4 linked regions of the Salinivibrio kushneri genome follow. The main gene of each other region encodes a partner of the protein of the gene in region 2 in a complex. Links are inferred from orthologs where the notes say so. Each region holds a gene or a part of one and is shown on either strand. Other genes may lie near its edges.

The links.
Region 1: the proteins of accD (region 2) and accB are in contact, whole or in part, in a solved structure (PDB 8UXZ), measured with the Escherichia coli proteins. The link is inferred for Salinivibrio kushneri from one-to-one orthologs.
Region 3: the proteins of accD (region 2) and accC are in contact, whole or in part, in a solved structure (PDB 8UXZ), measured with the Escherichia coli proteins. The link is inferred for Salinivibrio kushneri from one-to-one orthologs.
Region 4: the proteins of accD (region 2) and accA are in contact, whole or in part, in a solved structure (PDB 8UXZ), measured with the Escherichia coli proteins. The link is inferred for Salinivibrio kushneri from one-to-one orthologs.

The regions. Positions count from the first base shown.
Region 1 is NZ_CP114588.1:2,605,221-2,607,953, reverse strand. What follows is about bases 1-2,695. They hold accB (acetyl-CoA carboxylase biotin carboxyl carrier protein), read right to left. Parts: upstream 1,730-2,695; coding sequence 1,271-1,729; downstream 1-1,270. Other genes in these bases: acs (acetate--CoA ligase), read right to left, coding at 2,552-2,695; aroQ (type II 3-dehydroquinate dehydratase), read right to left, coding at 1,756-2,211; accC (acetyl-CoA carboxylase biotin carboxylase subunit), read right to left, coding at 1-1,260. In the rest of the region: more of acs, read right to left, coding at 2,696-2,733. UniProt on the Escherichia coli protein: This protein is a component of the acetyl coenzyme A carboxylase complex; first, biotin carboxylase catalyzes the carboxylation of the carrier protein and then the transcarboxylase transfers the carboxyl group to form malonyl-CoA.
Region 2 is NZ_CP114588.1:1,980,758-1,983,715, reverse strand. What follows is about bases 39-2,958. They hold accD (acetyl-CoA carboxylase, carboxyltransferase subunit beta), read left to right. Parts: upstream 39-995; coding sequence 996-1,922; downstream 1,923-2,958. Other genes in these bases: folC (bifunctional tetrahydrofolate synthase/dihydrofolate synthase), read left to right, coding at 1,988-2,958; truA (tRNA pseudouridine(38-40) synthase TruA), read left to right, coding at 43-828.
Region 3 is NZ_CP114588.1:2,606,057-2,608,903, reverse strand. What follows is about bases 39-2,847. They hold accC (acetyl-CoA carboxylase biotin carboxylase subunit), read right to left. Parts: upstream 2,211-2,847; coding sequence 867-2,210; downstream 39-866. Other genes in these bases: aroQ (type II 3-dehydroquinate dehydratase), read right to left, coding at 2,706-2,847; accB (acetyl-CoA carboxylase biotin carboxyl carrier protein), read right to left, coding at 2,221-2,679; N8M53_RS11970 (methyl-accepting chemotaxis protein), read left to right, coding at 39-758. Outside these bases: more of N8M53_RS11970, read left to right, coding at 1-38. UniProt on the Escherichia coli protein: This protein is a component of the acetyl coenzyme A carboxylase complex; first, biotin carboxylase catalyzes the carboxylation of the carrier protein and then the transcarboxylase transfers the carboxyl group to form malonyl-CoA.
Region 4 is NZ_CP114588.1:655,178-658,155, reverse strand. What follows is about bases 16-2,955. They hold accA (acetyl-CoA carboxylase carboxyl transferase subunit alpha), read right to left. Parts: upstream 1,996-2,955; coding sequence 1,036-1,995; downstream 16-1,035. Other genes in these bases: dnaE (DNA polymerase III subunit alpha), read right to left, coding at 2,051-2,955; tilS (tRNA lysidine(34) synthetase TilS), read right to left, coding at 16-940. In the rest of the region: more of tilS, read right to left, coding at 1-15; more of dnaE, read right to left, coding at 2,956-2,978. UniProt on the Escherichia coli protein: Component of the acetyl coenzyme A carboxylase (ACC) complex. First, biotin carboxylase catalyzes the carboxylation of biotin on its carrier protein (BCCP) and then the CO(2) group is transferred by the carboxyltransferase to acetyl-CoA to form malonyl-CoA.

The sequences.
Region 1 (2,733 bases), 620 kb from region 2 along the record:
GAGAGGGATGTTGGTTTTAATACCATCAATCACGGTTTCAGCCAAGGCGTTACGCATACGTGCAATCGCGACGTCACGGTTCTCACCGTAACAGATAAGCTTGCCGACCATGGAGTCATAGTGGGGCGGTACTTGATAGCCCGCGTACACGTGTGACTCCCAACGCACGCCCATCCCGCCAGGCGAGTGGAAACGTTCAATCTTGCCTGGGCTGGGGATAAAGCGCTCTGGATCTTCAGCGTTAATCCGGCACTCCACCGCGTGGCCGCGAATTTGAATGTCGTCTTGGGTGAACGATAGTGGCTGACCTGCCGCAATGCGGAGTTGCTCTTTGACCAGGTCAATGCCGGTCACCATTTCGGTGACGGGGTGCTCGACCTGAATGCGGGTGTTCATCTCAATAAAGTAGAACTCGCCGTTTTCATATAAGAACTCAAAGGTGCCCGCTCCGCGATAACCAATCTCAACACACGCGCGACAGCAGCGTTCACCAATGAATTTACGCATTTCAGCAGTGATACCTGGGGCTGGTGCTTCTTCAACGACCTTTTGGTGACGGCGCTGCATCGAGCAGTCGCGTTCACCAAGATGGATCGCACCGCCTTGACCGTCGGCTAAGACCTGCACTTCGACATGGCGAGGGTTCTCAAGGAATTTTTCCATGTAAACCATGTCATTGCTAAATGCAGATTTGGCTTCGGCGCGAGTCATCGCAATCGCATCGATAAGCTCTGCTTCAGAGCGCACCACACGCATACCTCGGCCACCGCCGCCACCGGATGCTTTGATGATCACCGGATAGCCAATACGTTTGGCGATGGTTTTGTTTTTTTCCTGATCGCTACCTAGCGGGCCGTCTGAACCAGGGACGCAGGGGACACCTGCTTTTTTCATCGCTTCAATGGCCGACACCTTATCGCCCATCAAACGGATGGTGTCAGCTTTGGGGCCGACAAAGACAAACCCTGAACGCTCAACCTGCTCGGCAAAGTCAGCGTTTTCGGATAGGAACCCGTAACCTGGGTGGATCGCCACCGCACCGGTGATTTCAGCGGCGCTGATGATGCGAGGAATATTCAGGTAGCTTTGGTTACTTGGTGCAGGGCCGATACATACGGTTTCATCGGCTAACAACACGTGTTTAAGATCGCGGTCAGCGGTCGAGTGCACCGCGACGGTTTTAATCCCCAGCTCTTTGCACGCACGCAAAATGCGCAGTGCAATTTCACCGCGGTTAGCAATAACAATTTTATCTAACATGCGCCCTCGCTTATTCGATGATCACGAGTGGTTCGTCGAATTCAACGGGCTGACCGTCTTCACATAGAATCGCTTTGACCACACCGCTCTTGTCGGCTTGGATTTGATTCATCATCTTCATCGCTTCGACAATACACAGGGCATCGCCTTCATTGACCTGGGTGCCCACTTCAACAAAAGGTGACGACTCTGGGCTTGGTGCACGATAGAAGGTACCGACCATCGGTGAAAGAACCTGATGCCCACTCGGTTTTGGTGCGCTTGCAGGTTCCGCTGCCGATGCTTCAGGGGCGGCTGGCGCTGGTGCAGGCGCTGCTGGTGCCGCGTATTGCGGGGCAACCATTTGCGCAGGCGCAGCAGGGGAAGAGCGACTGATACGAACGGACTCTTCGCCTTCAGCAATCTCTAGCTCGGAGATGCCAGACTCTTCAACAAGCTCGATCAGTTTCTTAATCTTACGGATATCCATGATAGGTCTCTTCTTTATGTTTTGTTTTACTCAGCCGCAAACGCTAAATGACGCGCGGCCGCTGTTAAGGCGAATTCATAACCATCAGCACCAAAGCCGCTGAGCACCCCGACGGCTTTGTCCGAAAAGTACGAGTGATGCCGGAAGGGCTCACGCGCGTACACATTCGACAAATGCACTTCGATAAAAGGGATGTTGACCCCTAATAGAGCGTCACGCAGGGCGACAGAGGTATGGGTCAGTGCTGCTGGGTTGATAATGATAAAGTCCACGGTCTCCATCGCTTGGTGGATTTTATCAATGAGGCTAGCTTCGCTATTGGATTGAAAGTGTTCAAGACTGAGACCCAAGGTAGCGGCTTGTGCCTCTAAGCCCGCCATGATTTGGCTGAGGGTTTGGGCACCGTAATGCTCGGGCTCACGTTTGCCAAGCAAATTAAGGTTTGGGCCATTTAAAACTAAAACTTGGTTTCTTGTAGACATCTTGACGCTTACTTCTCCTATTCGCTGTAATTGTGCAGCTTAATGCGGATTCCAGCCAGTGGGCATGTTATGACGGTGCATACCATGCAAATTTTTCCCTACTGACAGCAATTATAGAGACTTCAGCGCAAATCGCAGCAAAATACTGGTCTAATCAGCACACTTTGTCTTTTTGCTATCACAAAATGGTGGGTGACGGGCGGTTTGAAGCAGGGTAATACTTCATGTCCCTACTTTTTGTGTGATTGCCGGGGATGAAAAGAGTTCCGTTTACCCTGTGTCGGGGATCAAAAAAGCCGCCCGAAGGCGGCAAAGGTTGCTAAGCAATCTTTCGTTAGGGTTAGACCACACTTTCTTTTTCTGCGATAAGCTTATCGACCACACTAGGATCGGCCAAGGTGGAGGTGTCGCCAAGGCTGCCGGTATCACCGGTGGCGATTTTGCGCAGAATACGACGCATGATTTTTCCTGAACGGGTTTTAGGCAGAGCATCCGTCCAGTGGATGAAATCGGGTGTCGCAA
Region 2 (2,958 bases):
TATAATGCGGCGCCTTATTGACGAGTAACGAGAAGGCAGGGCATGAGATTCGCGTTAGGCATTGAGTATGATGGCGCTCAGTTTTACGGTTGGCAGAAGCAACGAGAAGTCACGAGTGTGCAGGAACACCTAGAGCGTGCTTTATCGACGGTTGCCAATCATCCTGTCGCCGTACAGTGTGCGGGACGTACCGACTCTGGCGTGCATGGAACAGGACAAGTGGTCCATTTTGACACTGACAATCAGCGTCCTTTAAAAGCTTGGACGATGGGTGTCAATGCGAACTTGCCGGATCCGATAGCGGTGCGATGGGCGAAGCCCGTGACAGACGATTTTCATGCTCGCTTTAGTGCCACTGCGCGACGCTATCGTTATGTGATTTATAATCATCCCTTGCGCCCGGCGATCTTAGCCAAGGGAGTGAGTCACTATCATGCTGAACTTGATGAAACCTTAATGCACCGAGCAGGTCAGTATCTCCTTGGGGAGAATGACTTTTCATCATTCCGTGCCGCTCAGTGTCAATCGAACTCCCCTTGGCGGAACGTGATGTATTTATCGGTCAACCGTCAAGGACGCTTTATTGTGATTGATATTAAAGCCAATGCGTTTGTGCATCATATGGTGCGCAATATTGTTGGGAGCTTAATGACGGTCGGTCGTCAAGAGCAGCCTCCTGAGTGGATGGCTTGGCTGCTGGCACAAAAAGATCGGACCCAGGCTGCCGCGACGGCGAAAGCTGAAGGCTTGTATTTGGTTGAGGTGGACTATCCTGACACGTTTGGGTTGCCTCACTCACCCATTGGCCCCTTGTTTTTGCCGGATTAGGTGATTGTGTCGGCAAGTACGCTGTACTCAAACAGCACGGAGAGAGAATAGGTAGTACCAGTTTTTTATCCCAAGTCTGACAGACTTGTGATTTAATTCGGTCTAATTTGTTACGAATCCAAGATAGCTATCCGTTCACGATAGTTATTACTAAGTAAAGGTTGTCCATGAGCTGGCTAGAAAAAATATTAACCAAAAGTAATATTGGTTCATCACGCAAGGCGTCGATTCCAGAAGGTGTGTGGACCAAGTGTACGTCGTGTGATCAAGTTCTCTATCACGCGGATGTCGAGCGTAACTTGGAAGTATGTCCAAAGTGTGAACACCATATGCGCATGCCAGCACGGCGTCGGCTCGACGTGTTTTTGGATAAAGACGGGCGTGAAGAGATTGCTAGTGAGCTTGAACCCAAAGATGTGTTGAAATTTCGCGATTCGAAAAAGTATAAAGATCGCTTAGTGTCGGCGCAAAAAGCGAGTGGCGAGAAAGACGCCCTTGTGGTCATGAAAGGCAGCGTGTTTGATGTACCTGTGGTGGCTTGTGCCTTTGAGTTTAAATTTATGGGCGGCTCGATGGGAGCCGTTGTGGGTGCTCGCTTCGTTAAAGCGGTGGATGCGGCGATCGAAAATAACTGCGGTTTGGTGTGCTTTTCTGCCAGTGGTGGTGCGCGTATGCAAGAAGCGCTTATGTCACTGATGCAAATGGCAAAAACAAGTGCTGCATTGGAACGCCTTTCTCGCCACAACCTGCCGTTTATCTCGGTATTAACCGATCCGACTTATGGTGGGGTGACGGCAAGTTTTGCCATGTTAGGTGATATCAATGTGGCCGAGCCTAAAGCGATTATCGGTTTCGCAGGGCGCCGAGTGATTGAACAGACGGTGCGTGAGAACCTCCCGGAAGATTTCCAAACCAGTGAGTTCTTGCTTGAGCATGGCGCGATTGACATGATCGTCGATCGTCGAGAAATGCGTCAACGCTTGGCGGGGCTGCTTGCTAAATTGAATAACATTCACTCACCGCTTGTGGTCGATGTAGAGCAAGACAAGCCTGATCTTGACCCTGAAGCGGCACCACCTTCTCAAGACCAATAATTGACCGTGTCCCACGGCGCTATCCTTGGTATCATTTGCCCATCATGGAGTAACTGACCAAGTCAATGTCTGAACTACAACACCCAACAGCCACGTCCTCTTTAACGACGTGGCTGTCTTATCTAGAAAGCATCCATACCAGTGCCATCGATCTTGGCCTTGAACGCGTTGCGGCTGTGGCGGAAAACGCACAACTGACCAAGCCTGCGCCGACAGTGATTACCGTTGCGGGAACCAATGGTAAAGGCACAACCTGTGCGCTGCTGGAATCGATTTTGCAGCATGCGGGTTATCGCACCGGTGTTTATAGCTCCCCGCACCTCACTCACTATAATGAGCGAGTGCGCATTAATGGCAAACAGCTAGACGATGGTGCGCATAGTCAAGCGTTCGCGATGATTGAACAAGCACGTGGTGAGACCAGCTTGAGCTTTTTCGAGTTCGGCACCTTGGCCGCACTGCACCTGTTCAAGCAGCATGCACTGGATGTCGTTATTTTAGAAGTTGGCCTGGGTGGACGCCTCGATGCCACTAATGTGGTTGAGCATGATGTCTCGGTGATCACCAGCCTCGCGCTTGATCACTGTGATTGGCTAGGGGATGACATTAATCAAATCGGCTACGAAAAAGCAGGTATCTTCCGAGCTGATAAACCCGCTGTTTGCGGTCAGCCCTCTCCACCAGCGAGCGTAGCTGCACATGCTGACAGTATTGGCGCCGAGCTACACCAACTGGGCTATCAATATCAATATACAATCACTGATGATAGTTGGTGTTGGGCGGCAGGGGCGTTTGAGCTGACAGCGTTGCCCATCCCGGCAATACCGTTACAAAACGCTGCTACTGCCTTGATGGCTTTGGGCGTTGCCGATCTGGAAATTGCAGACACGCACATCTCTGACGGGCTAGTATCGGTGTCGGTACCGGGGCGAATGCAGGTTGTCGCCAAGGCGCCTTACACTGTGTTTGACGTTGCTCATAATCCGCACGCGGCCGCTTATTTGGCAGAGAAATTGGCTGAGTGTAAAGCTGAACG
Region 3 (2,847 bases), 630 kb from region 2 along the record:
CCAGTGCGATGACGCAAATGAGTGCCACGATTGAGCAAGTGGCGCAAAACATGAATCGTACGGCCGACATTATCTCCGTTACCCAAGGACGTGCCAGCGATGGTGCTGATGTGGTCGGCCGTGCGACCACCAGTATGACCGCCTTTATCGATGAGCTTGAGCAGACCATTTCACAGATTCAAGCCAGTGCAGAGGAGAGTCAAAAAATCACCAAAGTGACGCAAACCATCAGTGAGATTGCCGAGCAAACCAACTTACTGGCTTTAAACGCGGCCATTGAGGCAGCAAGAGCAGGTGAGCAAGGGCGAGGCTTTGCTGTGGTTGCTGATGAAGTCAGAAACCTCGCTCAGCGTACACAAGCGGCGACGTGTGACATTAAAGCCATGCTTGAGGGCTTACAGACCGGCATTCATCATTCATCTGAGCGGGTGCTCAGTAACAACCAAATGGCGCAAGAAACCCTAGCGGTGGTGGCGGAGTCTCGCGCGGTGCTGGCCGACATCTTTGAGAAAGTCAATCAAGTGAAATCGATGGGCAGTGAAGTGGCCACCGCGGCGGGCGAGCAGGCCAATGTGACCAAAGACATGAGTGAGTCGGTGGAACAAATAAACGGACAAAGTCACACAGCCAGTGAGCAGGCCACGCAAACGGCAGATATTGCGGCGCAACTGATGAGTCAATCGCTGTATCTAAAAGATACCTTGAATGATTTTAAACTGGCCGGCCAGGTGGGAGATAAAAGGCCTGCCAAGGTTTAAGCTCCCTCGCGTGACAATCTCACTAAAGCAGGGACAAAAAACCGCCGATTAACGGCGGTTTGGTTGCTAGCTTTGGTGGCGTGGCCTTGGTTATAGCCAACGGCATGATTACGACAAGCCGAGCTTTTTCTCGAGATAATGAATGTTGGCACCACCGTGTTGGAAGTGCTCGTCGTTCATAATATCGAGCTGGAGAGGGATGTTGGTTTTAATACCATCAATCACGGTTTCAGCCAAGGCGTTACGCATACGTGCAATCGCGACGTCACGGTTCTCACCGTAACAGATAAGCTTGCCGACCATGGAGTCATAGTGGGGCGGTACTTGATAGCCCGCGTACACGTGTGACTCCCAACGCACGCCCATCCCGCCAGGCGAGTGGAAACGTTCAATCTTGCCTGGGCTGGGGATAAAGCGCTCTGGATCTTCAGCGTTAATCCGGCACTCCACCGCGTGGCCGCGAATTTGAATGTCGTCTTGGGTGAACGATAGTGGCTGACCTGCCGCAATGCGGAGTTGCTCTTTGACCAGGTCAATGCCGGTCACCATTTCGGTGACGGGGTGCTCGACCTGAATGCGGGTGTTCATCTCAATAAAGTAGAACTCGCCGTTTTCATATAAGAACTCAAAGGTGCCCGCTCCGCGATAACCAATCTCAACACACGCGCGACAGCAGCGTTCACCAATGAATTTACGCATTTCAGCAGTGATACCTGGGGCTGGTGCTTCTTCAACGACCTTTTGGTGACGGCGCTGCATCGAGCAGTCGCGTTCACCAAGATGGATCGCACCGCCTTGACCGTCGGCTAAGACCTGCACTTCGACATGGCGAGGGTTCTCAAGGAATTTTTCCATGTAAACCATGTCATTGCTAAATGCAGATTTGGCTTCGGCGCGAGTCATCGCAATCGCATCGATAAGCTCTGCTTCAGAGCGCACCACACGCATACCTCGGCCACCGCCGCCACCGGATGCTTTGATGATCACCGGATAGCCAATACGTTTGGCGATGGTTTTGTTTTTTTCCTGATCGCTACCTAGCGGGCCGTCTGAACCAGGGACGCAGGGGACACCTGCTTTTTTCATCGCTTCAATGGCCGACACCTTATCGCCCATCAAACGGATGGTGTCAGCTTTGGGGCCGACAAAGACAAACCCTGAACGCTCAACCTGCTCGGCAAAGTCAGCGTTTTCGGATAGGAACCCGTAACCTGGGTGGATCGCCACCGCACCGGTGATTTCAGCGGCGCTGATGATGCGAGGAATATTCAGGTAGCTTTGGTTACTTGGTGCAGGGCCGATACATACGGTTTCATCGGCTAACAACACGTGTTTAAGATCGCGGTCAGCGGTCGAGTGCACCGCGACGGTTTTAATCCCCAGCTCTTTGCACGCACGCAAAATGCGCAGTGCAATTTCACCGCGGTTAGCAATAACAATTTTATCTAACATGCGCCCTCGCTTATTCGATGATCACGAGTGGTTCGTCGAATTCAACGGGCTGACCGTCTTCACATAGAATCGCTTTGACCACACCGCTCTTGTCGGCTTGGATTTGATTCATCATCTTCATCGCTTCGACAATACACAGGGCATCGCCTTCATTGACCTGGGTGCCCACTTCAACAAAAGGTGACGACTCTGGGCTTGGTGCACGATAGAAGGTACCGACCATCGGTGAAAGAACCTGATGCCCACTCGGTTTTGGTGCGCTTGCAGGTTCCGCTGCCGATGCTTCAGGGGCGGCTGGCGCTGGTGCAGGCGCTGCTGGTGCCGCGTATTGCGGGGCAACCATTTGCGCAGGCGCAGCAGGGGAAGAGCGACTGATACGAACGGACTCTTCGCCTTCAGCAATCTCTAGCTCGGAGATGCCAGACTCTTCAACAAGCTCGATCAGTTTCTTAATCTTACGGATATCCATGATAGGTCTCTTCTTTATGTTTTGTTTTACTCAGCCGCAAACGCTAAATGACGCGCGGCCGCTGTTAAGGCGAATTCATAACCATCAGCACCAAAGCCGCTGAGCACCCCGACGGCTTTGTCCGAAAAGTACGAGTGATGCCGGAAGGGCTCACGCGCGTACACATTC
Region 4 (2,978 bases), 1.3 Mb from region 2 along the record:
TCACGATATAAAGCTGTTGCTGGAAGCGGCGAATGCTCACCGCCCCAACGCTCAAGCTTGGATTAGCATCCGGTTTAGCGTTGATGACATCTGAGAGCAATGCCTGTAACTGGGCCTGCGTTAAGGTAATACTGTGACGCTTTAGCCAATGGCGCAGCATGGCCTGCGTGAGTGCTAAATCGTCTTGTGGTAATGCGGTAATAGCCAGACTGCCCGCTTCTGTCTCCGCTTGTGTCACCATCGGCTCTATCAGTCGCGCCAACAACGACGCTTGTTCACCACACAAGCGCTGAGTTCGCTCAACAGCTTTACGAAACCCTGGCCAACGAGCATCCGCTTGCGGTAACCATTGGTGGCGCAAAAAATTGCGATCAAAGCGGGTGTCTTGATTACTCGGGTCGTCCACCCAATCGAGTTGATGTTGGCGCGCATACACCTCAAGGCTCGCCCGTGATTGCGTCAATAAGGGACGCACAAGATAGCCTTGACCCAAAGGTCGCACGGCTGGCATCCCTGCTAACCCTTCCAGACCACTGCCGCGTTTCAGGGCGAGGAAAAAGGTTTCAACCTGATCATCACTGTGCTGGGCGGTTAACACCAGTCCATCGGGCTCAAGCAGGTGCGCGATCGCCTGATATCTTGCTTGTCTTGCCGCATGTTCCACACTCAGCGACGTATCCAAGCTCACCCTTTCTATACAGCAGCGAAATCCGGCATTGTCCGCCCACATCTGGCACTGCTCAGCCCATTTATCTGCATCAGGATGCAAACCGTGATGAACATGAACCACAAGGTAATCATGTTGGGGGTGCTGGTCGCGATACTGGGTTAATAATTCTAGCAACACGCGAGAATCTAATCCGCCACTCAGCGCCAACACCACCTGTCGCGGTGCCGACGTCAGTGGAGCTAATGTGTCACTCAGTTGATGGTAAAGCATAGCCATTCGTCATTGATATAATCTGTCATTGTTGCCGCCGTTTACATAAAAGAAAAGGGCCCGCAGGCCCTTTATCGCAGCTCATTCCATCACGATTAGCAGTAACCGTAGTTGAGCAAGCGCTGATAACGGCGATCCCGCAAGCTTTCGGTATCAAGACTGTCTAAATCGCTTAGCTGGGTAAGCAGTGTTTGCTTAATGCTATCAGCCATCGCGTTAATGTCGCGGTGTGCACCTCCCAGAGGCTCAGTGATCACACTATCAATCAAGCCAAGTTCTTTTAGACGTGGCGCGGTAATTCCCATTGCATCAGCAGCTTGCGGCGCTTTCGCAGCATCACGCCACAAAATAGACGCACAGCCTTCGGGGGAGATCACCGAGTAGGTGGAGTACTGCAGCATATTGACATAATCACCCACGCCAATCGCCAACGCACCACCAGAACCACCTTCACCGACCACATTACAAATCACGGGTACGGTTAGGCCCGCCATTTCTTTGAGGTTACGGGCAATCGCCTCTGATTGGCCTCGCTCCTCGGCACCTACCCCTGGGTAAGCCCCTGCAGTATCGATAAAGGTAATCACCGGCATATTAAAACGCTCGGCCATTTTCATCAGACGCAGTGCTTTGCGGTAGCCCTCGGGCTTAGGCATACCAAAGTTACGCTTGACCTTTTCATTGGTGTCTCGCCCTTTTTGGTGGCCAATCACCATCACTGGACGCCCTTCTAATCGTGCCATTCCTCCTACCAGTGCTTTGTCATCAGCATAGGCGCGGTCGCCAGCCAATTCATCAAACTCATGGAAAATACGATCCAGGTAGTCATAGGTATAAGGGCGTTGAGGATGACGCGCAAGTTGTGCCACCTGCCACGCGCCTAAATCACCAAAAATTTTTCGCGTCAACTCTAGGCTTTTTGTTTCCAGTTGTTCAATCTCTTTATCTAAGTTAACCGCGTCTTCTCCACCCCGCTTGGAAACAGCGCGAAGGGCCTCAATTTTGGCTTCTAGTTCTGCGATAGGTTGTTCAAACTCTAAAAAATTAAGACTCATACCAAGAGAATCCTATTGGTCACCGCCAGTGTACGCGACACGTCACCAGCCTGGCTTAGTTAAACTCTAATTCGACCTGTTCGTTGCCGAGCAAGCCTTTCAAGGTGTCGATTAATTCATCGGTTGGCGTTACGCGCCACTCTGCGCCTAAACGTAACCGCGCGCGCGCATCGTCGCGCTGATAGTAAAGATTCACAGGCACTGTACCGGATCGGTAGGGTGCCAGTGCATCATGAAATCGCTCAAAAAAGGGCGCATCGACTTGATCCGAGGTCATCGAAATCCCTAAACAACGCGCATATTTTTCCCGCGCCTGACTGATGTCCATCACTTCACGGGCGGTCATTTTAAGCCCCCCGTTGAAGTCATCAAAGCTGACCTGTCCTGAGACCACTAAAATCCGATCTTTCTCCACCAAGTCGAGATATTTGTCGAGTACATCAGAAAAAAGCATCACTTCCATGCGCCCCGAGCGATCATCGAGGGTTAAGATCCCCAAACGCGAGCCCCGTTTGGTGGTCATTACCCGTGCAGCGATCACCAACCCTGCTACCGTCGAGACCACATCACGCTTCGTTGCATGGGCATCTTCTAGCCGCCACGTGATGTAGTTTTTTAACTCTTTGCGATAGCTGTTGACCGGATGGCCGGTCAAATACAAGCCCAGCGTTTCTCGCTCCCCTTCTAGCCACACTTTATCTGGCCACGGGTCAGCGTGTGCATAGGCATGCTCGACTTCTTCAGGGGCATCAGTCAACACCCCAAACATATCGGTTTGCCCGTAGGCTTCCGCTTGATGATGTTGGCTCGCAGCACGGATAGCCTCATCAACCGAGGCCATCATCGCGGCACGGTGAGGACCCAACTTATCCATGGCACCGGCACGGATTAGGCGTTCAATCACACGTTTATTGACTTTTTTGGTATCAATGCGAGCACAAAAATCAAACAAGTCTCGGAAATACCCCTCTTGCTCACGCGCA